Regions from separate parts of the Aeromonas simiae genome, predicted to be linked through region 2. Evidence: predicted binding sites of a transcription regulator. Region 2 holds the regulator's gene; the other holds the start of a gene.
What was found. Region 2 encodes MetJ, which represses methionine synthesis genes. Its sites were predicted from a motif close to AGANNTCTAGANNTCT; they were not measured.
Positions count from the first base shown of each region.

Region 1: the regulator MetJ is predicted to act here: its motif matches at 5,495-5,510, upstream of metN (methionine ABC transporter ATP-binding protein MetN).

Region 1 is NZ_CP040449.1:2,770,005-2,784,653, reverse strand. Features, by position in the region: gene arcB (aerobic respiration two-component sensor histidine kinase ArcB) at 1-389, shown strand, start outside; gene dgt (dGTPase) at 396-1,742, shown strand; gene FE240_RS13105 (hypothetical protein) at 2,010-2,216, shown strand; gene rfaH (transcription/translation regulatory transformer protein RfaH) at 2,288-2,785, opposite strand; gene metQ (methionine ABC transporter substrate-binding lipoprotein MetQ) at 2,885-3,685, opposite strand; gene FE240_RS13090 (methionine ABC transporter permease) at 3,715-4,368, opposite strand; gene metN (methionine ABC transporter ATP-binding protein MetN) at 4,349-5,392, opposite strand; gene FE240_RS13080 (tetratricopeptide repeat protein) at 5,660-6,901, opposite strand; gene FE240_RS13075 (energy transducer TonB) at 6,911-7,546, opposite strand; gene FE240_RS13070 (ExbD/TolR family protein) at 7,563-7,970, opposite strand; gene FE240_RS13065 (MotA/TolQ/ExbB proton channel family protein) at 8,023-8,550, opposite strand; gene FE240_RS13060 (MotA/TolQ/ExbB proton channel family protein) at 8,561-9,928, opposite strand; gene FE240_RS13055 (DUF3450 domain-containing protein) at 9,928-10,692, opposite strand; gene FE240_RS13050 (TonB-dependent receptor plug domain-containing protein) at 10,805-13,414, opposite strand; gene FE240_RS13045 (ABC transporter permease subunit) at 14,136-14,649, shown strand, end outside.
Region 2 is NZ_CP040449.1:3,610,577-3,625,225, reverse strand. Features, by position in the region: gene FE240_RS17290 (bacteriohemerythrin) at 1-756, opposite strand, end outside; gene FE240_RS17285 (OmpA family lipoprotein) at 938-1,594, shown strand; gene FE240_RS17280 (TAXI family TRAP transporter solute-binding subunit) at 1,906-2,877, shown strand; gene FE240_RS17275 (TRAP transporter permease) at 2,970-5,531, shown strand; gene FE240_RS17270 (aromatic amino acid transport family protein) at 5,851-7,116, shown strand; gene metJ (met regulon transcriptional regulator MetJ) at 7,190-7,513, opposite strand; gene metB (cystathionine gamma-synthase) at 7,687-8,850, shown strand; gene FE240_RS17255 (bifunctional aspartate kinase/homoserine dehydrogenase II) at 8,850-11,300, shown strand; gene FE240_RS17250 (LysR family transcriptional regulator) at 11,420-12,292, shown strand; gene FE240_RS17245 (hypothetical protein) at 12,283-13,161, opposite strand; gene FE240_RS17240 (LrgB family protein) at 13,215-13,904, opposite strand; gene FE240_RS17235 (CidA/LrgA family protein) at 13,897-14,298, opposite strand; gene pdxR (MocR-like pyridoxine biosynthesis transcription factor PdxR) at 14,401-14,649, opposite strand, start outside.

The sequences.
Region 1 (14,649 bases), 840 kb from region 2:
TTGGCGGTATCGAGAGCGAGGGCGAGGCGGCGCAGGCCTGCGTGGATGACGAGGTGCTCGATCTCTCCTTCCTCACGGATTATGCCGCGGCCGTGGGCAAACCGGTGCTGCGCTCGAGCGTCGATCTGTTTGAGAAGATGATGCCGGACTACATGGCGGTGCTCGATTCCAACATGGTGGCCCGCGACCAGCAGGGCATTGCCGAAGAGGCCCACAAGATCAAGGGCGCCGCCGGCTCCATCGGTCTGCACCGTATCCAGCAACTGGCCCAGCAAATCCAGAGCCCGGATCTGCCGGCATGGTGGGAAAACGTCGAGGACTGGATTGAGGCGATGCGCCGTGAATACCCAGGCGATCTGGCCCGCCTGCGCGACTGGCTGAGGGAGTAATAAGCGATGTACCAGAGATTGATTCCGCCCCTGCGCTGGCACCAGCGAGTTGACGAGGGGCTGCTTGAGGCCACCGAGCGCGATCGTGCTCGCATTGTGCAGGCCGCCCCGGTGCGCCGCCTGCAACAGAAGACCCAGGTCTTCCCCCTCGATGTGCAGGCCTCGGTGCGCAGCCGCCTGACTCACTCGCTTGAGGTGCAGGAGACGGGCCGGCGCATCGTGCTGGCCATCTTGGCCCGCATGCCCGATCCCGGTGTTCCGCCGATGACCCTGCTGAGCCTGGTGGAGATGTCCTGCCTGCTACACGACGTGGGCAACCCGCCGTTCGGTCACTTCGGCGAGCAGGTGATTGGGGCATGGTGCCAGCAGCACTTACCGGCGCTCTACCCACAGGCTCTGGGGCGCGCCATGAGCGCGGCATGGGAGCCCTTTTTCACCGATCTTTGCCATTTCGATGGCAATGCCCAGAGCCTGCGCCTGGTGCACCACCTGCATGAGCTGGATCTCACCCTCGGCCAGTTGGCGGCCTTGTGTAAATATCCGGGGGGGGCCGAGGCGCAGGGGTGGCGTGCCAAGCGCGGGGTCTACTTAAGCGAGGCTCCTGTGATGGAGGAGGTGGCCAGGCGTCTCGGGCTGGCCCCCGGCAGTCGCCACCCGCTGGTGTACATCATGGAGGCGGCCGACGACGTCTCTTACTGCATCGCCGATCTGGAGGATGCAGTGGATCGCCGCCTGCTCTCCCATGTCGAGCTGCTGGCGGCCCTGCACGAGGCTCAGCCAGACAACTACATGGCCACCCTCATCACCCAGGCCGAGCAGAGTTGCGATGGCTTCTTTCCGGCGTTTCGCTTTGCGCTGGAGCGCGATCTGGTGGCGCTGGCCGCCCAGACCTACCTCGCCCATCACGATGCGATTCTGGCGGGCCGCCACGATGAGCCGCTGCTGCACGGCCAGAGCCCGGCGGCCCAGGCCCTTGAGACCTTGCGCCAGGTGGCGCGCCGCCATGTGTTCAAGCGGCGCGAGGTGGAGTCGCTTGAGCTGGAGGGCTTTGCCGCGCTGCGTGGCATCCTCGGCACCTACGCCACCTTGCTGGCGCTACCGGGCTCAGAGTTCCAGGCCGTGCTTGAGGGCAATGGAGGCCCTAGCAGTTTCCTGGCTAGGCGGCTGTGTCACCGCCTCTCGGCACGCCATGTGCGGGCCTATCACAGAGCGCTGGCGCACCCTGATGCCCGCTTTGCTGACGCGCACGATCAGGAGTGGTACTACCGGGTGCGTCTGCTCATCGACTACGTGAGCGGCATGACCGACACCTATGCGCTGGCGGAGTACCGCCTGCTCTCGGCCGGCGCCTGAGCCTCTCCCCCAATCGGGGGGGCGCCATTGTCCGGCCGGGCGGCCTGATTTAGATTGCTGCAACCTGTTTCACTTTTACGCGAGGAGATCACCATGAGCCATTCCATGACTCAAGCTGCGAACCTGTGCCCCCTCTTGGGTGGCGATGTTCGTGCGTCTCTTTCGCGTGGCGTGAACGGGTAATTCCATACTCTTTCATCACCCGCGGTTCTCTCGTGGGTGATGTCCTCTTCTCCGGGAGAACCGCATGTTCAAACGGAGCATCTTATGTCGATCGAACTGATTTTATTGCGTCCCCTGACCCTGTTGCTGGCCGCTCGCGTGCGCGAGTTGGAGTGCCGTGAGCGGCAGGCGCCGCTCCCCCTTTCTGCCCATCTGCGTCAGGATATCGGGCTGAGCGTCGCCGAGCCCTTGCGTCACCACCCCCAGCCGATGGGTGTCGCACCGCCCTGGCCTGGGGAACCCATACGTTAGTGCGCAGGCCCGCGTGGCCCGTACAACAAAACGCCCGGCCAATGGCCGGGCGTTCTCATTACACTGGGCCGCTAGCTGCGGCGGAAACTCTGGTTATCGAAACTGCCCTGGGTCTGGCGGTTAAGTAGGCTGACCAGCAGGATGGATCGCTTCTCACCATCGGGCTCTTGGTAGATGGCCTCGAAGCCTTGCAGCGGCCCTGACTCGATGAAGACCTTGTCGCCCGGTTGCGGCAGATCCGTATAGAGGGCGCGGGCCTCATCGCTGTCATCCTGACTCATCAGGCGATGGATCAGCTCTTTCGGGATCGGCGTCCACTGTTCGCCGAACTGGATGATGCGGGCGATGCCACGGGTGGATTTAATACGGATCGGGGGCACCAGTTCGAGATCGACATAGATGAACAGGTAGTTGGGGAACATGGGTTCCTTTACCTTGACCCGTTTGCCCCGTCTTATCTTCTCCACCTCCACCATGGGGTAGTAGGAGTCGATACCCTGGAGCTTCAGGTGTACCTCTGCGCGAGCCTCTTCCTTGGCTTTGCAGTAGGCGAGATACCATTGGTGCATGGGGATCCAGACAAATACGCGTGCTTTGTGGCTATGATAGCGAATGCCATAAAAAAGGCCACGTTGAGCGTGGCCTTAGCGGTGTGATTGCTGGATTTGTTACCAACCCTTGACCAATCCACCCTTGAACAGCTCGTTGCCTTTCTGGAAGACCTCTTCGCTCTGGAAGGCTTGCACGAACTGCTTCACCTTCTCGTCATCCTTGTTGTTCTCGCGGGCCACGATCAGGTTCACGTAAGGGGAGTCTTTATCCTCGACGAACAGGCCGTCGCGGGTCGGGGTCAGATCGATCTGGCTGGCGAAGGTGTTGTTGATCACCGCCAGATCCACGTCTTCCAGGGAGCGCGGCAGTTGGGCGGCCTCCAGTTCGACGATCTTCAGCTTCTTCGGGTTGGCCACGATGTCGAGCACGGTGGCTTCCAGACCGGCGCCCTCCTTGAGGGTCAGCAGGCCCTGCTTGGCCAGCAGGATCAGGGAGCGGCCCAGGTTGGTCGGATCGTTCGGTACGGCGACCTGAGCGCCATCCTTGAGTTCGGTGAGCGCCTTGATCTTCTTGGAGTAGCCGGCGATCGGATAGACGAAGGTGTTGCCGACCGGCACCAGCTTGAAGCCGCGATCACGGATCTGGGCGTCCAGGTAGGGCTTGTGCTGGAAGGCGTTGAGATCGATGCTGCCGTCGTTGAGCGCCACGTTGGGGGTGACGTAGTCAGAGAAGGTGACCACTTCCACGTTCAGGCCGTATTTTTCCTTGGCGAGTTTGGCGGCAGTCTCGACCAGCTCGGACTCGGCCCCTGCGATGGCGCCGACCTTCAGATTCTTGTCAGCGTCTTTTTGGCCGCAGCCCACCAGTACCAGCGCGGCGAGCAGCGCGGCTGCAACGGATTTGATACCCAATTTCATAGCTTTACCTCCAATGTAAAAGACAGGGCTCAGCGGTGATCGACCCGCTTGACCAGATGTTCACCCAGGCTCTGAATGAGCTGGACCAGGATAACCAGGATCACCACGGTGACCAGCATGACCAGGGGGTCGAAGCGCTGATAACCGTAGCGGATCCCCACGTCACCGAGCCCGCCGCCGCCGATGGCGCCGGCCATGGCCGAATAGTTGACCAGGGTCACCAGCGTGATGGTGACGCTGTTGATGATACCGGGCAGCGCCTCGGGCAGCATCACTTTACCGATGATCTGTAGCGGTTTGGCGCCCATGGCGCGCGCCGCCTCGACCAGCCCCTCCGGGATCTCCATCAGGGCCCCTTCCACCAGGCGGGCGAAGAAGGGAATGGCCCCTATGGTGAGCGGCACCACGGCGGCTGCGGTGCCGATACTGGTGCCGACGATCAGCCGGGTGAGCGGGATGATGGCCACCAGCAGGATGATGAAGGGCACCGAGCGGCCGACGTTGACCACCAGCCCGAGGGTCTGGTTCAGCAGCGGGCTGGCCAGGATCTGGCCGCGCTTGGTCACGTGCAATGCCACGCCGAGCGGCAGGCCGAGCAGGCAGCTGAACAGGGCCGAGGCCGCCACCATGATGAGGGTGTCGCCGAGGGCGGTGATGAGCAGGTTAATCATTGCTTCGGACATAGCCCAGCACCTCCAGTTGAATATGGTGTTCGATAAAGAAGGCCTGCGCCGCGTCGCACTGCTCCGGGCTGCCGAACAGCTCGGCCAGCAGGAAGCCGAACTTGACCCCGCCGGCGTACTCGATATCGGCCGACAGGATGCTGATGTCGATGTTGAAGCGGCGGCTCACCTCGGAGATGAGCGGACTGTCGACCGTGTTGCCGGTAAAGCCGAGCTTGACCAGCGGATTGCTCTGCGCGACCCGAGTCGGGCTGAGGCGGGCCTGGTATTCGTCAGGCACCGGCAGGTGGATGGTCGAGCGGATGAAGTCGCGGGCCAGCTCGGTCTTGGCGTGGCTGAAGAACCAGGCCACTTCGCCGTGCTCGATCAGCCGGCCGTCGCTGATGATGGCCACCTCGTCGCAGATGCGCTTGACCACGTCCATCTCGTGGGTGATGAGCAGTATGGTCAGCCCCAGCTTGGCGTTGATCTCCTTGAGCAGCGCCAGGATCGAGTGGGTGGTCTGGGGATCGAGGGCCGAGGTGGCCTCGTCGCACAGCAGTACCTTGGGGGAGGGGGCCAGGGCGCGGGCGATAGCCACCCGCTGCTTCTGGCCGCCGGAGAGCTCGGCCGGGTAGGCGTGGGCGCGTTGCTCCAGCCCCACCAGAGACAGCAGCTCCTTCACCCGCGCGCCGATGCGCGCCTTGTCCCAGCCGGCCAGTTCGAGTGGCAGCGCCACGTTGCCGGCGACGGTACGCGAGGAGAGCAGGTTGAAGTGCTGGAAGATCATGCCGATCTGGCGGCGCGCCTGAGTCAGCTCGTTAGCGGAGAGGGCGGTCAGATCCTGGCTGTCGACGATCACCTGACCCGTGGTCGGGCGCTCGAGCAGGTTAACGCAGCGGATCAGGGTGCTCTTGCCGGCACCCGAGGCGCCGATCACCCCGACGATCTTTCCCTGTGGGACGTCAAGGCTCACCTCGCGCAGGGCGTACACGGCATCACTGCCATCGCCATAGACTTTGCTGAGACCTTTCAACTGAATCATGAAATCATCCGTGTTGACTGTGCTGCAGTATGGGGGGCTACAGGCTGGAATGACGGGCAGAGGAATGGCTGTCAGACCCTGCCTAGATAGTGGATGATGCTAAGATGTCTGGATGTCCATGTCAACGAGTGTTTCTACGTCTAGACGTCCAAAATAGGAAATGCTTTGCTGATCTTTGCATAAGCGATAAAAAAGACCGCTCCGGGGAGCGGTCAATAGCCACCAAGGTTGGGGCTGGGCCCGCCAGGGCGGGCCGCGCTGTGTGCGTTATTGGGCGGTGCGTTCACCGGCCCCAGCCTGCTCCTTGAGGAAGCTGATCCAGGGGGTGGCGCGACCGCTGATGTTGCCGTTCTGGGCCGCCTGGCTGAAGGCGGTGAGCGCCTCTTTCGGCTTGTCCTGCTCGAACAGGGCGACGCCGGCCAGGAACTTGAGCTCGGCGCGCTGCTCGCCGCTGGCGCCGGGGGCCGGTTTGCCCGCCAGCGCCACCAGATCCCCATAGCGCTTGGCCTGCACCATCATGCGCGCCATCTTCAGCTGCAACTCCGGATCGCCGGACTGGCGCAGGGAGGCCTGCATGGTGTCGATGGCTGGGTTAAGCTCCTTGGCCTGGTGCCAGTAGTTGGCCAGAGTCTTGAGGTTGGCGGCGCTTTGCGCCAGTTTCCCCTCCTTCATGGCACGCTCCATCACGCGGGCGGCGCGGTGGGGAATGCCGTTGAAGGCGAGGTAGTTGCAAAGGCGCATCAACTCGGCCGGCTCGGTCAGCAGCCCCAGCTTGTCGGCGTTCTCAAGGGCCGCCAGGGCCTTGAGATCGTTGCCTGCCTGCTGGTGCATGGCCGAGAGCTGGGTCCAGTACTTCTTCTTTTCCGGGAACATGCCGACCAGTATGGTGAGCACCTCGGTCGCCCCCTTGTACTGCTTGAGCTCATAGTGGGCGCCCATCTTCAGCAGATACCAGGACTCGGGGGCCTTGGCGCCGGAGAGGCGGATCGCCTGATCGGCGGCCGGGATCGCCTCCTTATATTGCTTGAGCTGGACATAGGCGTTGGCCAGGGTGATGTAGGCATGAGGCGTGGGTTTCTCATCCTTGCCGAGGTTGGCAAACCACGCCTGCATGGTCTTCACCGAGGCGCCAAAGTTGCCCTGCGCCATGTAGAGCTGGGCCAGGTTGTAGCGCACCTGCTGAGCCACCGGGGCCGGCAGGCCGCCGGTCGCGATGGCGTCGGCGAAGTACTGGGTCGCCTGGCCGTATTTCTCCTGCTGCGCGGCCACGAAGCCCAGGGTCTGCAAGATGACCCCCTTGTCGTAGATACGCTCGCCGGCGCCGGCCAGGGCCTCTTGCAGCTTGCCGTTGGCCTCACCGTACCGCTTCTCGCTGATCAGCGCCTGCGCCTTATTGACCGCCCGGTAGGCGCGATCTGAAAGTGCCGGCTGCTCGGCCGCCCGAGGGGCAGTGCTGATGAGCACCGCCAGGGCGACGGGGGCCAGGCCCCACTGTTTCCATCCTTTCATCGCCACTCCTTAGTTGACCACAAACTCGATCTCTTGCTGCATCCGGCTCGTCTGCGGCTTGCCATCGACCATGGCCGGCTTGAAGGTCCACTTGGCGATGGTCTTCCTGGCCTCCTTGCCGAGGTCATAGCTGCGCGGCTCCTCTCGCACGATACGGATATTGGTGACGGTGCCGCGCTCGGTGACGGTGAACTCCACCACCACCTTGCCCGACGCCAGCCCGGCCAGGGCTGCCTTGCGCGGCATCATGGGCTCGAAGGTGGCCAGCGCGATGGCGCCGTTGTTGCCACCGACGCCGCCGCCACCGGTGCCGGTGCTGTAGGCGCCGAGGGCATTGCCGCCCGCTATGTTGACCGGGATGTCGAGCTTGGGCATGTCCATCGGTGCGCTCTCCATCTGCGGCCGATCCGTGCTGGCCACCTCCATCTCGGGTGGCGGGGGCGGGCGGTTCAGCGGCGGCGGTTTGGGCAGCTCACGCTGCCGCTCCTGGACAGTTTCCTGGGGCTTGATGCGAATAAAGTCGGTCATGGTGACCTCCTCCTTCTCGCTCAGCTCCCGGTGATCCGGTGTGATCAGCTTGTTCATCCCGAGAAACAGGAAGAACACCACCACACAGGAGACCACCAGCGATATCAGGTATCTCATGGGGCTCCCTCCGGCCTCAACTGCTCTTGCTGGCGGCGATCGAGATGTTCTGCACGCCAGCCATGCGGATCTGATCCATCACCTCGACCACCAGCCCGGAGCGGGACTCGGTATCGGCCTGGATCACCACGGCGCTCTCGGGGTTTTCGGCCCGCAGCCGCTCGACGTTGGCGCGCACGGCCCCCACCTCGACGCTGCGCTTGTCGATCCAGACCTGGCCATTGGCGCGCACGGCGACCATGATGTTGCCCTTCTTCACCGTCTCGGCCGTGCTGGCGCTCGGACGGTTGATCTCGACCCCGGACTCCTTGACGAAGGAGGTGGTGACGATGAAGAAGATGAGCATGATGAACACGATGTCCAGCATGGGGGTGAGGTCGATGGCCGCCTCGTCTGCCCCGCTGTCGCTGTGACGTTTTCTCATAGCTAGAACTCCTTGTGCGGCCGGGGGGGCGCCCCGGCCTGTGCTTCCTGCATTAACCGTGTTTCAGGCTGTCTTCCAGCTTCTCGACCGCCAGTTTGGCTCTGTGGTCGAGGCGGTTGACGAAGAACAACCCGGAGAGGGCGGCAACCATGCCGGCCATGGTCGGTACCGTGGCCTTGGAGATGCCGGAGGCCATGGCGCGCGGCGAGCCGGTGCCGGTGATGGCCAGGGTGTCAAACACCTGCACCATGCCGACCACAGTCCCCAGCAGCCCCATCAACGGACACAGGGCGATCAGCACCTTGATGATCGGCATCCCCTTGTTGACGGCCATGGCGACCCGGGAGACCAGCTCACGGCGGATCTGCTTGGCCGACCAGGAGTGGTGATCCCCGCGCGCCAGCCAGAGCGAGCGGGTCTCCTTGACCTGTTGCGGGTAGACGGTACGGAAATAGAGCCAACGCTCCAGCAGCAGCGCCCACATCATCAGGGTCAGGAAGAAGAGGGCAACCAGCACCTCTCCTCCCAGACCAAGGAAGTAGCGCAGCGCCTCAATCTCCTCAATCAACCAGAACCACATGGACGTCTCCTTACGCTGCCTTGGCGTGCAGGCGCTCCTGATAGCGGGCCACGTAACCGGCGCTCTGCTCTTCCAGCAACTGGATCAGGCGGCGGCTCTGGGTCTGCACCATGGTGTAGAGGAACAGGATGGGCACGGCCACCACCAGACCCTGCATGGTGGTCACCAGGGCCTCGGAGATGCCGCCCGCCATCAGCTTGGGATCGCCGGTCCCGAACAGGGTGATGGCTTGGAAGGTGGCGATCATCCCCACCACGGTACCGAGCAGGCCGAGCAGCGGCGCCACCGAGGCGATCAGCTTGAGCACGCTCAGCCCCTTCTCGAGCTTGGGCACCTGCTTGAGGATGATCTCGTCGAACTTGGACTCGAGATCCTCAATGTTGTCGCCGCGGTGGGCCTGATAGGCCTCCAGCATCTCGCCGATCGGGTTGCCCTTAATGGCGCTGTCGGACTTGAGCTGCTTGCGCATGGCGCTGCCCAGCAGGGAGAGGCGGACGCCGCAGAACAGGGCTAGCAGCAGACCGAGCAGGCCGAGCACCATGATGACGTAGCCGACCTCCCCCCCTTGGTCGAGGCGCTCTTTGAGGTTGGGGGTCTGCACCAGCAGCGAGAGGATCACGCCACGGGAGGGGTCGATGTAGATGGGCTTGACGCTGCCGTCGGCCTGCTCGAAGTCGCTCACCGGCTGGAGGATGGCGCTGTCAGGCTGGCGCGGCAACTGTTCGAACTTGCCGGTCTCGGGAATGAAGGAGAGGTACTTGCCGTCGGCCAGGGTGTTGAACTCACTGATCTGGGTCACAGTGTGTTCGCCCTGGTTGCCCTCACCATAGACCACGGTGGCCGGGAACTGGGTCACCTTGCCGGCGTCGACCATGCGGCTCAGTAAGGTGGTCCAGAACTGGGCCAGCTCGTCGCTGGAGGGAAGCTCCTTGCTGTCGGCCAGCTTGGCCAGCAGCTTGCCCTGCTCGGGGTATTGTAGGCGCAGCGCCGAGTTGTTGAAGATGCCGCGAAACTCCCCGGCGAACTGGCGCAGCACCCCGAACATCTCGCCCATGTTGCCAGAGCGCTGGCGCAGGGTTTCGGTCAGCTCGGTGAGCTGCTTGTCATTGGCATCGAAGCTGGCCTTGAGCTTCTCGCCGCGGGCCAGCTCGGCGCTGAGTTCGGCTTTGGCCTTGGCCAGCAGGGCGGCCTGCTGGTTCTTGTCGGCGAGGAAGCGGGCCTCGCGCTCGGCGTTGAGCTTGGACTCGGCGGCGCTCTCGCTCTTGAGCTGGCTTAGCAGGGCGTTGAGATCGGCCGGTTTTTCGGCCGCGCTGATCGGCAGGGTGAAGAGGGCGGCGCCGGCGATCAGGGCGGCGACGGCGTGCTTGATGGCGTTCATTATGCTTTCTCCGCAGTTTGGACCGGCAGCTTGATCAGGGCGGGGGGCGCTTGTTTTTTGGCGATGCGCAGGCCCTGTTCGACGGCGCTGCGATACTCCTGAGGCAGGGTTTCCCACTGGCGGCTCTTCTTGTTCCACATGCCGGTCTCCTGACCGTCCGGAGACTGGTAGAGCAGGGCGATGCGGCCCACTCGCAGGAACTCATAGGTCTTCTCGCTGCCATCTTTTTGCTGCAAGCTGGCCTTGTAGGCCTCGATGGAGCGGCTAAACCCCTCCTCAATCTGGTAGGCCTCGAGGATCTTGCGGTACTTCTCGGAGATGGTGACGTCGGCGCGGTTCATCAGTTCGGTGAGGGACGCCACGCGCTCCTCGCGCTCGCTCTTTTGGAACGGCAGGTCGAGGGCCACGAACTGCTCGAGGGCGTCGATCATCTTGAGCATCAGGGGCACCACCTCGGTGCTGGTCTGGTCGATCTGGGCGATTTGGCGCTCCATCGAGGTCAGCTCGCTGCGCTGGGACTCGACCATCTTGGCGACCTGCTGGTTGTAGGTGGTGAGGCTGTCGAGCTGGCGCAGGGCGCTCTTGTACTGGGCCAGGGCGTTCTCGGCGGAGTCGGCGTAGTGGTCGATCTTCTGCTGGGAGGCCTTGGCGGCTTGGTCGGTGGTGGTTTGGGTGTCGACCGTCTGGGTGGCGGTGGCGGCACTCACGGCGAAGCTGGTCAACAGGGCGGCCGAAGCCAGGCTGCCCAGAAGCGCTCTCTTCATTTTATTAGTCCTTGTTTTCATAGAATTACCCTATCTCCATAACTTCCTTGGACGTTGGGCAAGGCCGGCCCGGTCAGGGCCGGCCTGGGTCACTCATCAGCCGGTCAGCCGATCAGAATTTCTGGGTGTAGTCGAGGTAGTAGATACGGCCGTCGATGCTGTAGATGTTCTCGTCGTAGGTGAAGCCGTCGCTCTCGAGGGAGGGCTCGCGGTTGAACATGTTCTTCACGCCGACCTGCACCTTGCCGTCCCACGGGGTCTGGACGCCCACGTTGATATTCCAGACGGTGTTGGAGGCGATGTGGCCCACTTCCTTGCCGGTGTCTGCGATGTAGTCCTGGCTCTGGGAGTCGATGTAGTTGGCGCTCAGATAAGCATCCATGTTCCACCACTGGGGCACGTTGACGCCGACCCCTGAGTTGAAGCGCATCTGCGGCAGGCCGTTCCAGCCGATCTTGTCCACCGAGGGACCACCGGCGTAGAGGCCCTCCTCAAACTTGAGGATATAGGTGCCGCCGAAGTCATAGCGCACGGTCGCCATCGGGAAGTCGTAACGGTAGTCGAGCTTGAAGTCGAGGCCGCTGGTCTTCAGGGTGCCGAGGTTGACCATGGGGGCGGTGGCGCCCTTGATCTTGCCCTGGCTGTTACGAACTATGTACGGCGAGCCGCCGTTGTTGAGTTCGTCATAGATGAGCGACTGCAACGAGTTGAGCTGGATCACGTCGTCGATCTTGATGGTGTAGTAGTCCAGCGAGAGGTTGAGATCCTCAAGCGGGCTGTAGCTGAAACCGAAGTTCCAGGTGTCGGCGGTCTCCTCCTTGAGATCCTCGTTGGAGGTGCGGGTGGTGTCGTACTGCTGGTTCGGGCAGTCGGCCGCGGCGATGCCGTTGGCCTGGCAGTAGACATAGTCCTTGCCCCAGTCGGCGGAGAAGGAGTCGGCCGAGTAGAGATCGCTCAGGCTCGGGGCGCGGAACGAACGGGACCAAGAGGTTCGCAGCATCAGGTTGTCGAGCGGCTGGTAGCGTACGCTGGCCTTGGGCGAGAAGGCGCTGCCAAAGTCGCTGTACTTGTCGTAGCGACCGGCGACGCTCAGCTCGACCTGCTCGGTGACCGGTACCAGGGTTTCGAGGTAGAGGGCGGTCACGTCGCGCTCGCCACCGGAGGAGTTACCGGAGGAGCCGATGACGTTGCCGGCCTCGGACTGGGCATCGTACTTGTCCTCATAGACCCAGTCGTTGTACTCGGCACCGGCATACCAGCTCACCGGCCCGGCCGGCAGCTCGCCCATGTCCCACTGAACCCCGACATACCATTGGTAGAAGTCCATGGTGGAGCGGCGGCTGGTGTCGGCGGTCATGGAGGCGGTGGTGCTGGCATCAAACTCGCCCTTAACCAGCTTGCCGTCGGCCACCGCCTGCTGGGCGGCGGACTTGAGCACGTAACCGGTGCCGTTCTCCTTGTTGTCGGTCTTGGAGTACATGTAGCCGGCATTCCACTGCATGTCGCCCACGCTCTCGGTCGGCAGCGTGCCTTCGAAGCCCAGGTTCATGGAGCCGGTGGTGTCGGTGACCAGGTTGTCGCGGGTGCCGACGTTGTTGAAGCGGTAGTAGGCGTAGGCCATCTCACCGGCGCCCAGGGTGGCGGCGGCATCCAGGCCGTTGTCGGTGAAGAACTGGGTGTTCTTCGGATTGCTCGGGTCAACGGCGAAGCTGCCGGCGGCCGGGGCGAAGCGGCCGAAGCTCTCGACGCGCGAGGCGATGAGCTGCGGCACGAAGTCGACGCTGTCGTTGATGTGATAGCGGCCGTTCACATACAGGGTGTCGCGGCTGCGCGAGGCGGTGGTGGCGGCAAACTTGCCGTAGTTGAAGTTGCACCCCCCATCGTGATTGACGAACGGCTCTTTACAGGTGCCGTCGGCATTGGTGACACCGGCCAGCGGGCCGTAGCTCCAGGTCGGCTTGCCATCGGCTCCGGTGCCGGTGATCCCTTCCACGTTGCGGCCATAGACGCTCGGCGCGTCGTTCCCCTGCTTGGAGAGGTAGTCGCGATCGCGGGCATAGATGATGTCTTTCTTGTCGTGCTCGTAGACGGCCATCAGGGAGCCCTTCTCCCCGGTGATACCGGCCAGGATGGAGCCACTCTTCTCGTCCCCCCCATCTTCGGTCGGGCTGCCGAGGCGCCCTTGGAACTCCAGCCCCTCGTACCCTTCCTTGAGCACCACGTTGACCACGCCGCCGATGGCGTCAGAGCCGTAGATGGCTGAGCCGCCGTCGAGGTTGACCTCGACCCGCTCAACCGCGGACATGGGGATGGTGTTGAGGTTGATGGCGGTGCCACCCATGGTGGGGGAGCCGGCTACCCGTTTGCCGTTGAGCAGCACCAAGGTGCGCTCCGAGCCCAGACCGCGCAGGCCGACGGTGGCCTGGGACTGGAAGGAGCTGCCGGACTGAGCGGAGTAACCCCCGAAGGAGTTGTAAGAGGCCTGCTTGAGGTAGTCGGCGACCGTCTGCTGGCCGGACTGTTCGATCTTGACCTTGGAGACGGAGACCACAGGGGTGGCGCCTTCCACGTCGACGCGAGAGATGCGCGACCCGGTCACCTTGATCTTTTGAAGCTTCTCGACATTCTGCCCCTCTTCGGCGGCAAAGACAGAGGGGGCCGCTGCTGCAGCGCTCACCAAGGCGAGCGCGATCGCAGCAGAAAGCCTGCTTTTCCTTAGCATCGCAGTATCCTTCCTGATTGTTTATTTTGTTTGCTTCCAAACGCACGCTCTATGGCGACGTTGCAATACGCTTATCAAGATTCGGAGGAAGGCGTCAATCGTGTAAGAAAATGGGGATAAAAAGAGGTGGGGTTCACAGTTTTTCTGAAAAAAGCGTTAATGGCAGCTTATTTATCTGGGTCTTGTGGGTTTTTTCTGATCATTGTCACAATATTAACGCAGCTTGGTAGGATTAAATGCCAAAGTGGAACTTTCTTAAATAATAATGGTCACATTAAGCGTTATTCTTATTTTTCCCATCCGATTAGAATATTTCTCTGAAACCAATGCACTTGCTGCGATCGATGTAAAACGTTTTTCTTTTCGCCGCTCGCCAAGCTCAGTTTTGGTGGGTGTGTTTTTTATTCTTTTGTTTTCAATAAGTTGTATTTATTGGTTGGTGGCTGTGTATATAGAAAGCATTGAGGTCGATGCGCTATGTTGGGGCGTGGTGCACCATGTCGATGCAGATGCAGAATAATGCTTCGAATTGCATGAAGTGAGATGTTTCTCTGCAAAAGGCGAGCTTGTGCCAAGGGTACTTGATTTTTGTTGCGGAGCTTTTACAGTGGCCCTGCTGATCATTTGGATTCACGTGATAGTCCAGTCAGACATGCCAGGAAGGATAGGACCAGCCACAGGAAGTGACTGGCCACAATAAAACAATAAGGACGAAGCCACCATGCTGTCGTATTTCCTACGTCGGGCGCTGCTCATCATCCCGACGTTTATCGGGATCACTCTGCTCGTCTTCACCATTACCCGCTTCGTACCCGGCGGGCCGGTCGAGCGCATGTTGTTGCAGGCCCAGGTTGCCCAGGGGGAGGGGCACCGCTCGACGGCGAGTAAGGGGGGACAGGCCCTCTCCGACGAGCAGATCGAGGAGCTCAAGGCTTTCTACGGCCTCGACAAGCCGATGCTGGTCGCCTATTGGGAGTGGTTGCAGAAGCTGGTTCGCCTCGATCTCGGTGAATCGACCCGCTACTACGAGCCGGTGTGGGATCTCATCAAGGAGCGCCTGCCGGTCACCGCCTTCTTCGGCGTGGCGACCTTTCTGCTGAGCTATCTGGTCTCACTCCCGCTCGGCATCGCCAAGGCGCTGCGCCACAACAGCCGCTTCGACTCGGCCAGCTCGATGTTCATCTACACCGCCTATGCGCTGCCGGCCTATGTGGTGGGGATCTTTCTCATCACCG
Region 2 (14,649 bases):
ATCGATGTTCTCGAGGAAGTGATTGAAGACCTTGGCCAGATAGGCGTATTCATCGCTCCCCTGCATCGTTAGACGAAAGGAGAGGTCATGGCTGTTCTGGGCAAGCTGCTGTACCTGTTCCATCAGGCTGCTCAGTGGGGTCAGGATCTTGCGTTGTAAGACGAACAGCACCAGCACGACCAGCAGGAGACTGAGGCTCAGGATGAGCCAGGTCTTCTGGTTGAGAGCGCGACTCTTGTGCAATACCGTCTGTTCCAGGTGTTTCAGTTGCTGCTCCTGCCGTTGCAGCGTGTGCGAGATGACTCTGGTGATGCGGTTGGAGAGATCGGTGTATCCCCCCGGCTGGGCCATCAGCTGCTTGCCGGCCTCGACCCCATGCTGCTGGTAGGCGGTGACGATGGCGTGGCCTGCCTCTCGTTGGCGTAGGAACAGGGCTGCCAGATCGTCTTTTAGCTCAGGTAGGGTATCGAGCAGCGCATCAGCTTCGTGGGCATGTTCATCGGCAAGGACCAAGTGCTGCGGGGTGCCGGTAAGGGCGGCATTGAGCCGCCAGCGCTGCTCTTGGGTGGTATGGTGATGCAGATGTTGCAGCTCCAGCAGGTTCTCCGTGTGTGCAATCAACTCTCCGGGCAAGGCCGCTAATTCGTCGGTGAGGCTGCTGCGCCATAGATTGCTCAATACCAAGCTCAGCACTATGGCTGAACTGGCCACCAGCATGATGTGGCGAATAGGGACATTGCGCAGGTGAAAGGACATGTAGTTGATGACTCCAAGTGGCATGCGGGATGAACCGGCCTATGTAAAAGGGCCTGTGGTGCCGAGGCGCTGATGGGGGCAGGTGCCAGGTCGCCACCGACTGTGCGTCAGACAATGGCGTTAAGCTGGGATACAATTCCTGCCCCGGTGTGATAGCCGATCGACTATTTTGAGGGTTTTCATGAATTTCAAAACACTGGTGCCGGCTCTGGCACTCACCATCGCCGTTTCCGGCTGTACCACCAACCCCTATACCGGCGAGCAGCAGACCTCCAAGGCGGTCTGGGGCTCCATGGCGGGCGCTGCGACGGGGGCTGCCGTGGGGGCGCTCTCCTCCAGCAAGGGGGATCGCAAGAAGGGTATCCTGACTGGCGTGGCAGCGGGCGCGGCGCTCGGCGGCGGCATCGGTTACTACATGGACGTGCAGGAGGCCAAGCTGCGTGAGAAGCTGCAAGGCACCGGCGTCAGCGTGACCCGTAACGGTGATCAGGTGATCCTCAACATGCCCAACAGCATCACCTTCGACAGCTCCAGTGCTCAGCTCAAGCCGGCGGGCGCCAACACCCTCTCTGGCGTAGCCACGGTCGTTGCCGAGTTCGACAAGACCCGCCTCAACGTGATCGGTCATACCGATAGCACCGGTACCCGTGAGTTGAACATGAAGCTGTCCAAGCAGCGTGCCGACGCGGTGGCCAACCAGCTGATTGCCAGCGGTGTGGCCGGTTCCCGTATCGTCACCGCCGGTGTTGGCCCGGATCAGCCGGTCGCCAGCAATAGCACCGAAGCGGGTAAGGCGCAGAACCGTCGCGTCACCATCACTCTGACCCCGTTGCAGTGAGCGTGATCCGTGTGCGAATGACGGAGGCCATGCGGCCTCCGTTTTTTTAGACTCGATAGAGTCATCGTTAGCAGATTAGCTTGATCCCCTTCAAAAAAATCGCTAAAGATCTGGCCGAACGCAGATTAATATTTGCATCCCACCCGATGGATCGGGTTATTTTTGGAATGTTGTTTTGTTGTGACAGGATGTCGAGAAATACCCCTTCCCGTTTACATCCTGTCAGTATGCTCTGGCATGCATCCCAATCACGTCTGCCCGCGCTCCCGCGGGGTCATCACTAAAATCACATCAACACAAAGGATGTACACATGAAGGGATTAACCTTGGCCTGCGCTGTTTCCGCTGCGTTATGCGGCTTATTGCCAGGTGCTCCAGTTCAAGCCGCCGAACGTTTTGTCACGATCGGCACAGGCGGTCAGACCGGCGTGTATTACGTTGCCGGCCAGTCCATCTGCCGTTTCCTTAACCAGGGAACCAAGACCCACGAGATCAAGTGCAACGCACCAGCCAGTGGCGGTGGCGTGGCTAACGTCAACGGCATCCGTTCCGGTGAGTTCAACTTCGGCATCATGCAGTCGGATCACCAGTTCAAGGCGCTGAAGGGGGTCGAGCCCTTCAAGGCTGAAGGGGCGATGGAGGATATTCGCGCCGTCTTCTCCCTGCAAAGCGAGGTGTTCACCATCCTGGCGCGCAAGGATGCCAAGATCGCCAGCTTCGACGATCTGAAGGGCAAGCGTGTCAACATCGGTAACCCCGGCTCCGGCCAGCGCGATACTTTCGATGAGGTGATGGCAGCGAAGGGATGGAACAAGTCGGCTTTCAGCCTGGTTTCCGAGCTGAAGCCGGCGGAGCAGGCCTCGGCACTGGGTGATAACAACATCGACGCCATGAGCTACTTCGTTGGGCACCCCAATGGGGCTATCCAAGAGGCCTCGATCACCACCGATACTGTGCTGGTGCCGGTGACCGGCCCCGAGATCGACAAGCTGCTGGCTGAAAAGAGCTACTACACCAAGGCCGAGATCCCCGGTGGCCTTTACAAGGGGAGCCCGGAGCCGACCCCCTCCATCGGTGGCAAGGCGGTGCTCTCGACCAGCGCCAAGACTGACCCGGAAGTGGTCTATCAGTTGACCAAGTCGGTGTTTGACAACCTGGCGCGTTTTAAGCGTCTGCACCCGGCTTTTGCCGAGCTCAAAGAGACCGACATGATCAAGGTGGGTCTGTCTGCGCCGCTGCATGAAGGGGCGCTGCGCTACTACAAGGAGCGCGGCTGGCTGTAACTGCCTGCTGATGGTTTCCTGATGTACTCCAGACTCGCTGCCTCATTAGGGGAGCGAGTCTGGCTTTATGGCTGTCGTCACCGAGTCACACTATGCAACAAGTACAACAACCCGAGGTGCGTTCGGCTGAAGAGCTGATCGCCCAGGATGTGGGTGCCCGCCTACCGCAGGGCAGCATGGGCTGGATCATTGCCGGTCTTGCCCTGCTTTGGTCCCTGTTCCAGCTCTGGATCGCTTCGCCACTCCCCTTCATCGTCGGGGTAGGGGTGCTCAACGATACCGAGACCCGCTCTATTCACTTGGCGTTTGCCATCCTGCTCGCCTATCTGGTGTTCCCGGCCCTGCGTAGCTCGCCGCGGGATCGGGTGCCTCTGCCTGATATCGCCCTTGGCGTCATCGGCGCCCTGGTCGCCGGCTACCTGTTCCTCGCTTATGCGCAATTGGCCCAGCGGCCGGGCAACCTGACCACCATGGATTTCACCGTGGCCTGCATCGGCATTCCGCTGCTGCTGGAGGCCGCCCGCCGCGCCCTCGGCCCGGCTCTGGCCGTCATCGCCTTGGTGTTTCTCGCCTATAGCTTGGCCGGTCCCTGGATGCCGGGGCTGCTGGCGCACCGTGGGGTGAGCCTCAATGCACTGGCCAACCACCAGTGGATCACCACTGAGGGGGTGTTTGGTATCGCCCTCGGGGTGTCCACCAGTTTTGTCTTCCTGTTCGTGCTGTTTGGTGCCCTGCTCGAGCGCGCCGGCGCCGGCCACTACTTCATCCAGCTTGCCTTCAGCCTGCTCGGTCACCTGCGCGGAGGCCCGGCCAAGGCGGCGGTAGTCGCTTCGGCACTGACCGGCGTTATCTCCGGTTCGTCGATCGCCAACGTGGTGACCACCGGCACCTTCACCATTCCCATGATGAAGCGGGTCGGTTTTTCCAAGGAGAAGGCCGGCGCGGTGGAGGTAGCCTCCTCGGTCAACGGCCAGATCATGCCCCCCGTGATGGGGGCGGCGGCCTTCCTGATGGTGGAGTACGTCGGCATTCCGTATGTGGAGATCATCAAGCACGCCTTCCTGCCGGCGGCCATCTCCTACATCGCCCTGCTCTACATCGTCCATCTTGAGGCGCTCAAACTCGGCATGCAGCCGATCGGCAATCGTCAGCCGCGCCCCTGGCTGCGCCGCCTGACCGGGTTTGCCTTTGGCGCCGCCCTCATCAGTGGCCTTTCGATGGCGGTTTACTACGGTCTGGGCTGGCTTAAGCCGGCGCTGGGTGACTATGCCCTGCCAGGGATCGCCGTGCTGCTGCTGGTCACCTACCTTGGCCTGCTCAAGATTGCCGCCAGCAACGCGCCGCTGCCGGCCGAAGATCCGGAGAAGGGGCTCGACGAGTTGCCCCAGACCCGCGCCGTGCTGCTCTCCGGTCTGCACTTCCTGCTGCCGGTGGTGGTGCTGGTATGGTGCCTGATGGTGGAGCGCCTCTCCCCTGGCCTGTCGGCCTTCTGGGGATCGGTGATGCTGATCGCCATCCTGCTGACCCAGCGCCCGCTGCTCAATTGGCTGCGCAACGATGGCAAGCATGACTATGGCTCCTTTACCGATGGCGTGGTGGACTTGCGCGAGGGGCTGATTGCCGGCGCCCGCAACATGATTGGCATCGGTATTGCCACCGCCACCGCCGGCATTATCGTGGGCGCGGTCTCCCAGACCGGGGTCGGCCTGGTGCTGGCGGATCTGGTGGAGATGCTCTCGATGGGCAACCTGCTGCTGATGCTGCTGCTGACCGCGTTGCTGAGTCTCATCCTCGGCATGGGGCTGCCGACCACTGCCAACTACATCGTGGTCTCCAGCCTGTTGGCCCCGGTGATCGTCACCCTGGGGCAGCAGAATGGCCTCATCGTGCCGCTTATCGCCGTGCATCTGTTCGTCTTCTATTTCGGCATCATGGCCGACGTGACGCCGCCGGTGGGACTGGCCTCGTTCGCCGCAGCCGCGGTTTCCAAGGGTGATCCCATCAAAACGGGTCTGACCGCCTTCTACTACAGCTTGCGTACTGCGGCGTTGCCGTTCCTGTTCATCTTCAACACCGACCTGCTGCTCATCAATGTGGACTTCGCCCACGGCGTGCTGATCTTCATCGTGGCGACCATCGCCATGTTGATCTTCGCCGCCGCCACCCAGGGCTATTTCCTGGTGAAGAACCGCTGGTACGAGAATGTCCTGCTGCTGCTGGTTGCGTTCACCCTGTTTCGTCCCGGTTTCTGGATGGACATGATCCATGATCCTTACCGTGATACGGCCCCTGCCGAGCTGGCCCAGACCATGGGCCAGGTAGAGGCCGAGAGCACGTTGCGGCTGCGGATCGAAGGGGAGGATGCGGTTGGCAAGTTACGTCGCTTCACCGTGCTGCTGCCGGTGCCGGAAGGAGAGAGTGGGGCGGCGCGCCTTGAGGCGCTCGGTATCACCCTCTACGAGCAGGATGGTAAGACCCTGATCGACAACGTCACCTTCGGCAGCCCAGCCGCCGATATGGGCCTGGAGTTCGACCAGCAGATCTTAAGTGTCAAGGCGCCGACCGAACGCTGGGACAAGGAGTGGATCTGGCTGCCGGGTCTGCTGCTGCTTGGCGGTATTGTGCTGCTACAGCGGCGACGTCAGTCGGCCTGAGTGGATACGTGAAGAGGAGGCGGCCTGTGGGCCGCCTCTTTCATTGCCAAGGGCTCACAAGGAGGCGGTGATGGCCATTTGTCTGCCAATTGAGTTTTTAGTGAAATAAAAATTTGAGCTGATGTGAAAATTCAAAATAAAAAATCAATAAATTAGCCTTTCACAGTTTCATGAATCCAGGTTTTTGCCGATCTGCCTGCACGCTGCACTGGCTGAGCGGCCAAATTGTAGCGAATTCTGTTACTTCCCATTTTTGAGAATTAAATGTTGATGGCACACAATCCACGCAGTTAAAAATATTGCGTTGATTGGATTGGCGATGGATATCTCTGTAGTTGAGGAAAAATGCCCGGCTGAGGTTCGGTCGAAGGCGGCACGGCGCTGGCAGCGCCATGATACCCAATGGGTCATCAGCCTGTTTGGAACCGCGGTCGGGGCCGGAATTCTGTTCCTACCCATCAACCTGGGTCTTGGTGGCATCTGGCCGCTGCTGCTGGTGGCGGTACTGGCCGGCCCCATGACCTATCTGGCTCACCTCGGGCTGGCCCGCTTCGTGCTCTCGTCATCGCGCCCCGGAGCCGATTTCACTGAGGTGGCCGAGCAGCACTTCGGCGTCGTGAGCGGCCGCCTCATCTCCATTCTCTATTTCCTCTCGATCTTTCCGATCCTGCTCATCTACGGGGTAGGGCTGACCAACACGGTGGAGAGCTTCATGGTGAACCAGCTCGGCATGGCCATGCCGCCGCGCGTGCTGCTCTCGGGCGTGCTGGTGTTCGTCATGGTGGCGGTGATGCTGGCTGGCGAGAAGGCGATGCTGCGAGCGTTTGCCGCCATGGTCTATCCGTTGGCGGCCATTCTGGCGGCTCTCTCCTGTTACCTCATTCCCGAGTGGCGTTGGCCGCAGGGGAGCGCCCTGACCGGCACCGACTTTGCCAAGACCGTCTGGCTGGCGCTGCCGGTGACGGTGTTTGCCTTCAGCCACGCGGCCGCTATCTCGGGCTTTGCCAACGTGCAGCAGCGCCACTACGGTGAGGCGGCCGGGGAGAAGAGCCGTCAGATCCTGCTTAGCACCAGCCTGATGCTGGTGGGGTTTGTGCTCTTTTTCGTCTTCTCCTGCGTGCTGGCCCTCTCGCCCGAGCAGTTGGCGGCGGCTAAGGCACAAAACGTCTCGGTGCTCTCCTATCTGGCCAACGTCACCGACAACCCGGTGATCATCACGCTGGGGCCGTTGATCGCCTTTATCGCCATCACCTCCTCCTTCCTCGGCCATTTCCTCGGTGCCCGCGCCAGCCTGCAAAATCTGCTGGCCAAGCAGGGGTTGTCGAGCGAGCGCGCCGACAAGGTGGGCATCGCCTTCATGTTCTTCGCCATCTGGGGGGCGGCGGTCGTCAACCCGAGCATCCTCGGCTTGATGGAGGTGCTCTCCGGCCCGGTTATCGCCATGATCCTCTTCATCATGCCGGTGGTGGCCATCTACAAGGTGCCGGCGCTGGCCCATCTGCGCGGCCAACGGCTGGCCAATGGCTTTATCTTGCTGACCGGCTCGCTGGCGGTCTCGGCCCTGCTGTTCAGCCTGTTGAAATAGGGCCCAGCCATGCAAAAGAGGCGACCCATGGGGTCGCCTCTTTGTGTGTTGGCAGAGTCGTGGAGCGAGCGCCTTATTCGGCGTCGTACTCCTCGATCTCCTTGCCCAGCGCCTGCATGATGGCGCGCGCCTCGGCTGGAATGCTGTCCGGCTGATCCTTGCGCAGATCTTCGTCGCACGGCAGCGGCTGGCCGGTAAAGGCGTGCAGGAAGGCCTCGCAGAGCAGCTCGCTGTTGGTGGCGTGGCGCAGGTTGTTGACCTGGCGGCGGGTGCGCTCGTCAGTCAGCACCTTAAGCACTTTGAGCGGGATGGAAACGGTGATTTTCTTGACCTGCTCACTCTTCTTGCCGTGCTCTGCATAGGGGCTGACATAGTCGCCGTTCCACTCTGTTCCCATGATCCACCTGTACTGGTTAAGCCGTGAGGCCGAATTTTAACCCTTAAGGAGGGTAATGGCAATCCAACAGCAAAGCCATTTGGACGTCTAGACATGTTGACGGCTTTTGCTGTTTGGCATACTGTGTAGCTTCGCCAGATGGGGCACAGACGAAACAGGGAAGGAGAGTGCAGATGAGTCATCAGGGAACCCACGCCGTACGGGTCGGCATCGAGAGCGACACCCAGCACGGGGCGGTCGTTCCTCCCATCTATCTCTCCAGCAACTACACCTTTGCCGACTTTGGCGAGCCACGTCAATACGACTATGCGCGCTCCGGCAACCCGACCCGCAGCAATCTGGCCGAGGCGCTGGCTGCCCTGGAAGGGGGGGCGGGGGCCGTCATCACCTCCACTGGCATGGGCGCGGTGCATCTGGTCAGTACCACCCTGCTCGCGGCGGGGGATCTGCTGATCGCCCCCCACGACTGCTATGGCGGTACCTGGCGCCTGTTCGAGCACCTCGCCGCCAAGGGGTGCTACCGGGTCAAGTTTGTCGATCTGGCCGATGACAAGGCGCTGGCGGAGGCACTGGCCGAGCAGCCCAAGCTGGTATGGATTGAGACCCCCTCCAACCCCCTGCTACGGGTGGTGGATGTGGCCGCCATCTGCACTGCTGCCCATGCCGCCGGTGCGCGGGTGGCAGTCGACAACACCTTCCTCACCCCCTTCTGGCAGCAGCCGCTGGCGCTGGGTGCCGATCTGGTGGTGCACTCCACCACCAAGTACATCAACGGTCACTCCGATGTGGTCGGCGGCGCCGTGGTGGCGGCCGAGGCCGCCCTGGCCGAGCAGCTCACCTGGTGGGCCAACTGCCTCGGGCTGACCGGCGGGGCATTCGACTCCTACCTTACCCTGCGCGGTCTGCGCACCCTGGGGGCGCGCCTGCGCTGTCATGCCGAAAACACCGAGCAGGTGCTGGCGTTTCTCCAGGCGCAGCCCAGGGTGACCCGCATCTATCACCCCTCCCTGCCCACCCATCCGGGGCATGAGATTGCGCGCCGTCAACAAGCGGGTTTCGGTGCCATGGTAAGTTTCGAGCTCAATCTGGGGGAGGCGGGGATCCGCGCCTTCCTGGCGGCCCTCGAGCTCTTCTCGGTGGCCGAGTCCCTCGGCGGGGTTGAGAGCCTAGTGGCCCACCCGGCCAGCATGACGCACCGCGCCATGACGCCGGAGGCACAGGCGCGCGCTGGCATCAGCAGTCAGTTGCTGCGTCTGTCGGTCGGTATCGAGCACGGCCCCGATCTGGTGGCCGATCTGGCCCGGGCGCTGGCCGTCGCCGAGGGAGTCGCGCAGTAATGGCAGCATTAAAGGGAGAGAGTGCGGTGGCAGAAGCAGTGGGTGTGAAGCGTCGTCATGTACACAAGTTTGGTGGCAGCAGTCTGGCCGATCCGGTCTGTTATCGCCGGGTCGCGGCCATCGTCGAGCAGCAGGTACACGGCAACGAGCTGGTGGTGGTCTCGGCGGCGGGCAAGACCACCAACCGCCTGATCCAGTTGGTGGATCTGGCGGTGGCAGGGGATGAAGCGGCCGCCGAGGCCCACTCCGCCCTGCATGCCTACCAGCAGAGCCTGATCGACGGTCTGCTCGAGGGGGCGCTGCATGACGAGTTGAGTGCGCAGTTGAACGAGGATGTGCGCGCCATCGCCCGCACACTGGAGCAGCAGTTCGATCGCTTCGATCGCAACGGCCTGCTGGCGTTTGGCGAGGTGTGGTCGGCGCGCCTGCTTGCCGCCCTCCTGACCCAGCGTGGTCACAAGACCCTGTGGCTTGATGCCCGCAGCTTCCTGCGTGCTGAGGATGGCCCGCTGATCCGGGTCGATCACGCCCTCTCCAGCGAACTGCTCAAGGCGCGCCTCGCCGAACATGAGGGGCGCATCGTGGTGACCGGCTTCATCGCCGCCGACATGGAGGGGCGCTCCCTGCTGCTCGGGCGCAATGGCTCGGACTACAGCGCCAGCCTGCTGGCGGCCCTGGCCGATGGCGAGTCGACCACCATCTGGAGCGACGTGGCCGGGGTCTACAGCGCCGATCCGCGCCGGGTGAAAGAGGCGCGCCTGCTCGAGCGCCTGAGTCTGGCCGAGGCCAACGAGCTGGCGCGGCTTGGCTCCTCAGTGCTGCATTCGCGTACCCTGCAACCGGTGCAAGACAGTCGTCAGCGCCTCACCCTGCGTTGCAGCTACAACCCGGACGAGGGCTGTACCCATATCCTGCGCCGGGCACCGCGCTCCGGCGGGGCGCGCATCGTCTCCTCGGTCGATCAGATAGCCCTGATCGAGCTCAAGGTGCTGCCCCAGAGCGACTTCGAGCAGGCGGCGGCCATCATCGAAGGCTATCTGGCGCGCCACCGCATTCAACCGCTTACCCTGCAACGCCAGCCGGATCGCCGCATGCTGCGTCTGGCCTACACCCTAGAGGTGGCAAGCGGCGCCTATGATCTGCTGCGCGACTTCCAGTTGGAGGGGGGCTTCACTGGCCTCATCCAGAAAGAGGGCTACAGCCTAGTGGCCTTGGTGGGGGCCGGCGTCACCGATAACGCCGAGCAGTGCCACCGCTTCTATCAATTGCTGACCGAGCAGCCGCTGGAGTTCGTTCAGGCCGCCAAAGATGGCCTGAGTCTGGTGGCGGTGGTGCGCCAGATCGTGCTCGAGCCCCTGCTCATCGCCCTGCACGGCGCCCTGTTCAGCCGTCCGACCCGGGTCGGGCTGGTGGTGTTTGGCAAGGGCAACATCGGCAGTCAATGGCTCGGCCTGTATGCCCGCGAGCAGGCGCGCCTCGAGCGCGAACTCAATCTGGCCCTGACCCTGTACGGGGTCTACAGCTCGGAAGGGGGGCGTCTCGACGAAGAGGGGCTCGACCCGCGCAAGGTGCAGGAGATCCGCCCTGAGCCGCTCATCTGGCCCGAGTTGCTCGGCCAGCTCGAGCAGCACAGCTTCGATGCCTTGATTGCCCTCGATCTCACCGCCAGCGAGACGGTGAGTCGCTACTACCCCGAACTGGCCCAGCTCGGCATCCATATCATCGCCGCCAACAAGTTTGCCGGTGCCGCCGACAGCGAGTTCTACCAGCGGGTCAAGCAGACCTGCCACGACCATCAGGTGCAGTGGCGCTACAACGCCACCGTGGGGGCCGGCTTGCCGATCCAGTCCAGCATCCAGATGCTGCGCCAGAGCGGCGATCGCATCCACGGGGTTTCCGGCATCTTCTCCGGCACCCTCTCCTGGCTGTTCCAGCAGTACGACGGCATCCGCCCCTTCTCCGAGCTGGTGGAAGAGGCGTGGCAACATGGCCTGACCGAGCCCGATCCGCGTGAGGATTTGTCGGGGCAGGATGTGCGTCGCAAGCTGCTCATTCTGGCGCGCGAGGCGGGCTATGAGCTCGACTCGAACGACATCGAGCTGGAGAATCTGGTGCCGGTGCCCCTGCGCAAGGTGGAGAGCGACCAGTTCATGGATCGGCTGCGCGAGCTGGATGGCCCGATCCAGACCGCCTTCGAGAGCGCGAAACGTCTCGGCAAGGTGCTGCGCTACGTGGCGCGTTTCGAGCACGACGGCAAGGCGCGGGTTGGCCTCGAGTGCCTCGAGCCGCATCACCCGTTCGCCAACCTGCTGCCGTGCGACAACATCTTCGCCATCGAGAGCGACAGCTACCGCACCAACCCGCTGGTGATCCAAGGGCCGGGGGCGGGGCGCGAAGTGACGGCGGCTGCCATCCAGTACGACCTGTGGCAGATCTGCGCCTCCCTGTGAGGGCGATGGGGTCAATTGAAAGGGGCGCCGATGGGCGCCCCTGGTTTTTGGCCGATTTCCTTACCCTGATGCATTAGAATCCTTCCATTCATGCTGATATGGCATGCAACGGAGGTGTCATGGATATTCGCGCCCTGCGCTACTTCGTCGAGCTGGTGCGCCAGCAGAGCTTCACCCGCGCCTCGGAGCAACTCTTCGTCACCCAGCCCACCATCAGCAAGATGGTGCGCAGCCTAGAGGACGAGCTGGGCCAGCCGCTGCTCAACCGTGAGGGGCGCCGCTTCACCCTGACCGACTATGGTCAGGTGCTCTATCAGCGCGCCCAGTCGATCCTCGCCGAACTGCACCAGCTTGAGGCCGAACTGGCCGACTTGCAGAGTCTGCAACGCGGCAAGCTGGTGCTCGGCATTCCACCCATGGTCGGCCACGTGGTGGCCGATCTCATCCGCAGCTACCGGGCGCGCTGGCCAGGGGTTGAGCTTTCTATCGTCGAGTACGGCGGGCGGCGCATCGAGCAGGCGGTGCTGGAGGGGGAGGTGGATCTGGCCATCACTATGCTGCCGACCCGCCACGAGGAGGGGCTCGGCGCCCTTGAGCTGGCCGCCTACCCGATGCAGGTGGTGCTGCCGGAGCGGCCCGAGTGGCAGGGCAGTGAACCGCTGCCCATCACGGCGCTGCGCGAGCAGCCGCTCTTGCTCTACACCCAGGCCTTCACCTTGAGCGAGCGGCTCGAGCAGCTGTGCGCCGAGGCGGGCTTCACCCCTCAGGTGGCGGCGCGCAGCAGCCAGTGGGACTTTCTGGTCGCCATGGTGCACAGCGGCATGGGGGTGGCTTTTCTGCCCGAGCCGCTGTGCCAGCGTCTGACCCGCGACGGCCTGCTGATCCGCCCGTTGGCGCCGGCGCTCTCTTGGCGGCTCGGGGTGATCTGGCCGACCGGGCGCTACCTGTCGCGCACCGCCCAGGCCTGGCTCGAGATCTGCCCTCAGGGTTGAAGGCCGAAGGCGTCGCGGGCGGGATCGTAGAGGTAGGGAAGAAAGGGGCGCCCGCCATCGGGCAGGAAGGGGTTGTCGAGGCGGATGAGGCGGCGCTGGCAAAGGCCGGCCGTGTCGATGGAGGCCTGGAAGTGCTGGCGCCACAACTGAGGTAGCGACCCATCCTGCCAGGCCCGGCGCAGCCCGAGCTCGATGCGGGCCAGCTCTTCTTTATGGCTGACGTGGCTGTAGAGCAGGTGAACCTGCGGATAGTAGAGCGCCAGATGCTGCTCGATCGCCAGACCGGGCACCCGTGGCTGATGCGACTGCCACTCCGGAGCTATCTCGTTGATACCGCGACAGAAGAGGTCGACCCGGCCACGGGCCACCATACGGAACATCGCCTCGTAGTTTTCCACCTCATACACAGTCAGACCGGCGTGGCGCAGTATGTCGACATCCTGCCAACCGCGCCCCTGCACGTGACTGAAGGGTTGCAGTTGTGCCAGCGTCTCGACCCGATCGAGTGCGCGTTGGCGTCCAGGTGCGACGAAGCAGACCCGATAGCTGAGGATACCGAGATCAAATGGGAAGGCGGCGAATCCCACCTGTTCCATGCTCTTGTGAGGGGGCCAGCTATCGATGGTCACCAGATGATCGGCAGAGGGTCTCTGCACCTCGAGACGCATCCGCACCTTGTTCATCGGCGGTGCGGTGCGCAGTTCATAGTCACCATAGTCGGCGCGGGTCTTCTCCAATGCCAGTTGCAACGCCGCCCGGTAGTAGCGCAAACGGTCATCATAGGGATTATCCGGGCTGAGCAGGGTAAAGCGGGTGGTGGCCAGCAGTGGCCAAGAGAGCAACAGAAGCAGGAGCAGGGAGTGGCGCATGGTACAGACACCCAAGAGGAAACGCTGCCTCCGAGTATAGTGACCCGCCGTTCCTACCAGAAGAGCTGACCGAGCAGCGGCGCCAGCAGCACGGTCACCATGCCAGCGATCATCATCGCCATGCTCGAGACCACCCCCTCCGAATTGCCAAGCTGATAGGCCTTGGCGGTGCCGGCACCGTGGGCCGAGGCGCCGAACCCCGCCCCCTTGCCGAGCCGGCTGCGGATCGCCAGCAGGGTGAGAACCGTCTCGCCGACTGCCATGCCGATCACCCCGGTCAGCACCACAAACAGGGCGGTGAGATCGGCGTTGCCGCCGACCGAGCGGGTCGCCTCGACGGCGAACGGTGTGGTGATGGAACGCATGGCGAGGCTGCGTTGCAACAGTTCAGGCAGGGCAAACCAGCGCGCCAGCAGCACGCTGCTGGCCACGGCGACCAGCACCGAGGCCAGCACGCCGACCCCGAGCGAGAGCCAGTGGCGGCGGATTAGCTGGCGCTGCTCATAGATAGGGATGGCAAAGGCGACCGTGGCCGGGCCGAGCAGCCACAGCAGCCAGTGGGACTCGGCCATGTAGTCGGCGTAGGGGATGTGAAACAGCACCACCACGGCGATCAGCAGGGTGGGGGCCAGCAGCAGCGGCATCAGCGGCAGGATGCGCTTGCGCCGGTAGAGCCACTTGCTGGCGTAGTAAAACAGCAGGGTCAGGGCGAAGCAGAGCACGCCGAGCAGGGTATCAGACATGGCGGCGGCTCCGGCGGGCGAGGTACAGCTCGAGGCGGTAGAGGCGATCGACCACCAGTGCCGTGGTGCCGAGCACCAGCACAGTGCTCAGCACCAGCACCACCCCGATGCGCCACCCCTCGGTGAGCAGCAGCTCCTGATAATTGATCACCGCCACCACGGCCGGTACGAAGAACAGCAGCATCTCGGCCAGCAGCCAGTTGGCCCCGGCCTTGAGCCAGTGCGGGCGCACCACCTTGAGCAGGATGAGGGCGAGCAACAGCAACATGCCGGTCAGGTTGGCCGGCAGCGGCAGATGCAGGGTGAGCACGGCCAGATCGGCAACCCACCAGATGGCCGCCAACAGGCTGACCTGAAGGGGGATGAGCAGCAGGGGGCGCAAGCGGGAAAGCATGGGGTGAGCCTCGAAATCGTGAACTGGCTCACAGTATAAGAAGTCGCTTAACCGTCGGAAAATGAATTCCAATCATGGATTTCATGCCAATAAGGCATGAAATCAGGTCTCGCGCAGCAGCCGGCCTAGGGTGCGGCAGAGCCGCTGCTGGGTGCCGTTGTCGAGCCCGGCATAGCCGAGCAGCCACCCCTCCCGATCCGGCTGGCCCAAGTAGAACTGGCTCAATGGACGCAGCCCCAACCCGAGCCGATTGGCGGCGCTTGTCCAGCGCGCCTCGCCCCCCGCCGGCAACAGGGCGGTGCACTGCAACCCGGCTCCGCAGTGGATCGGGGTGAGCTGGGGACAGTGTTC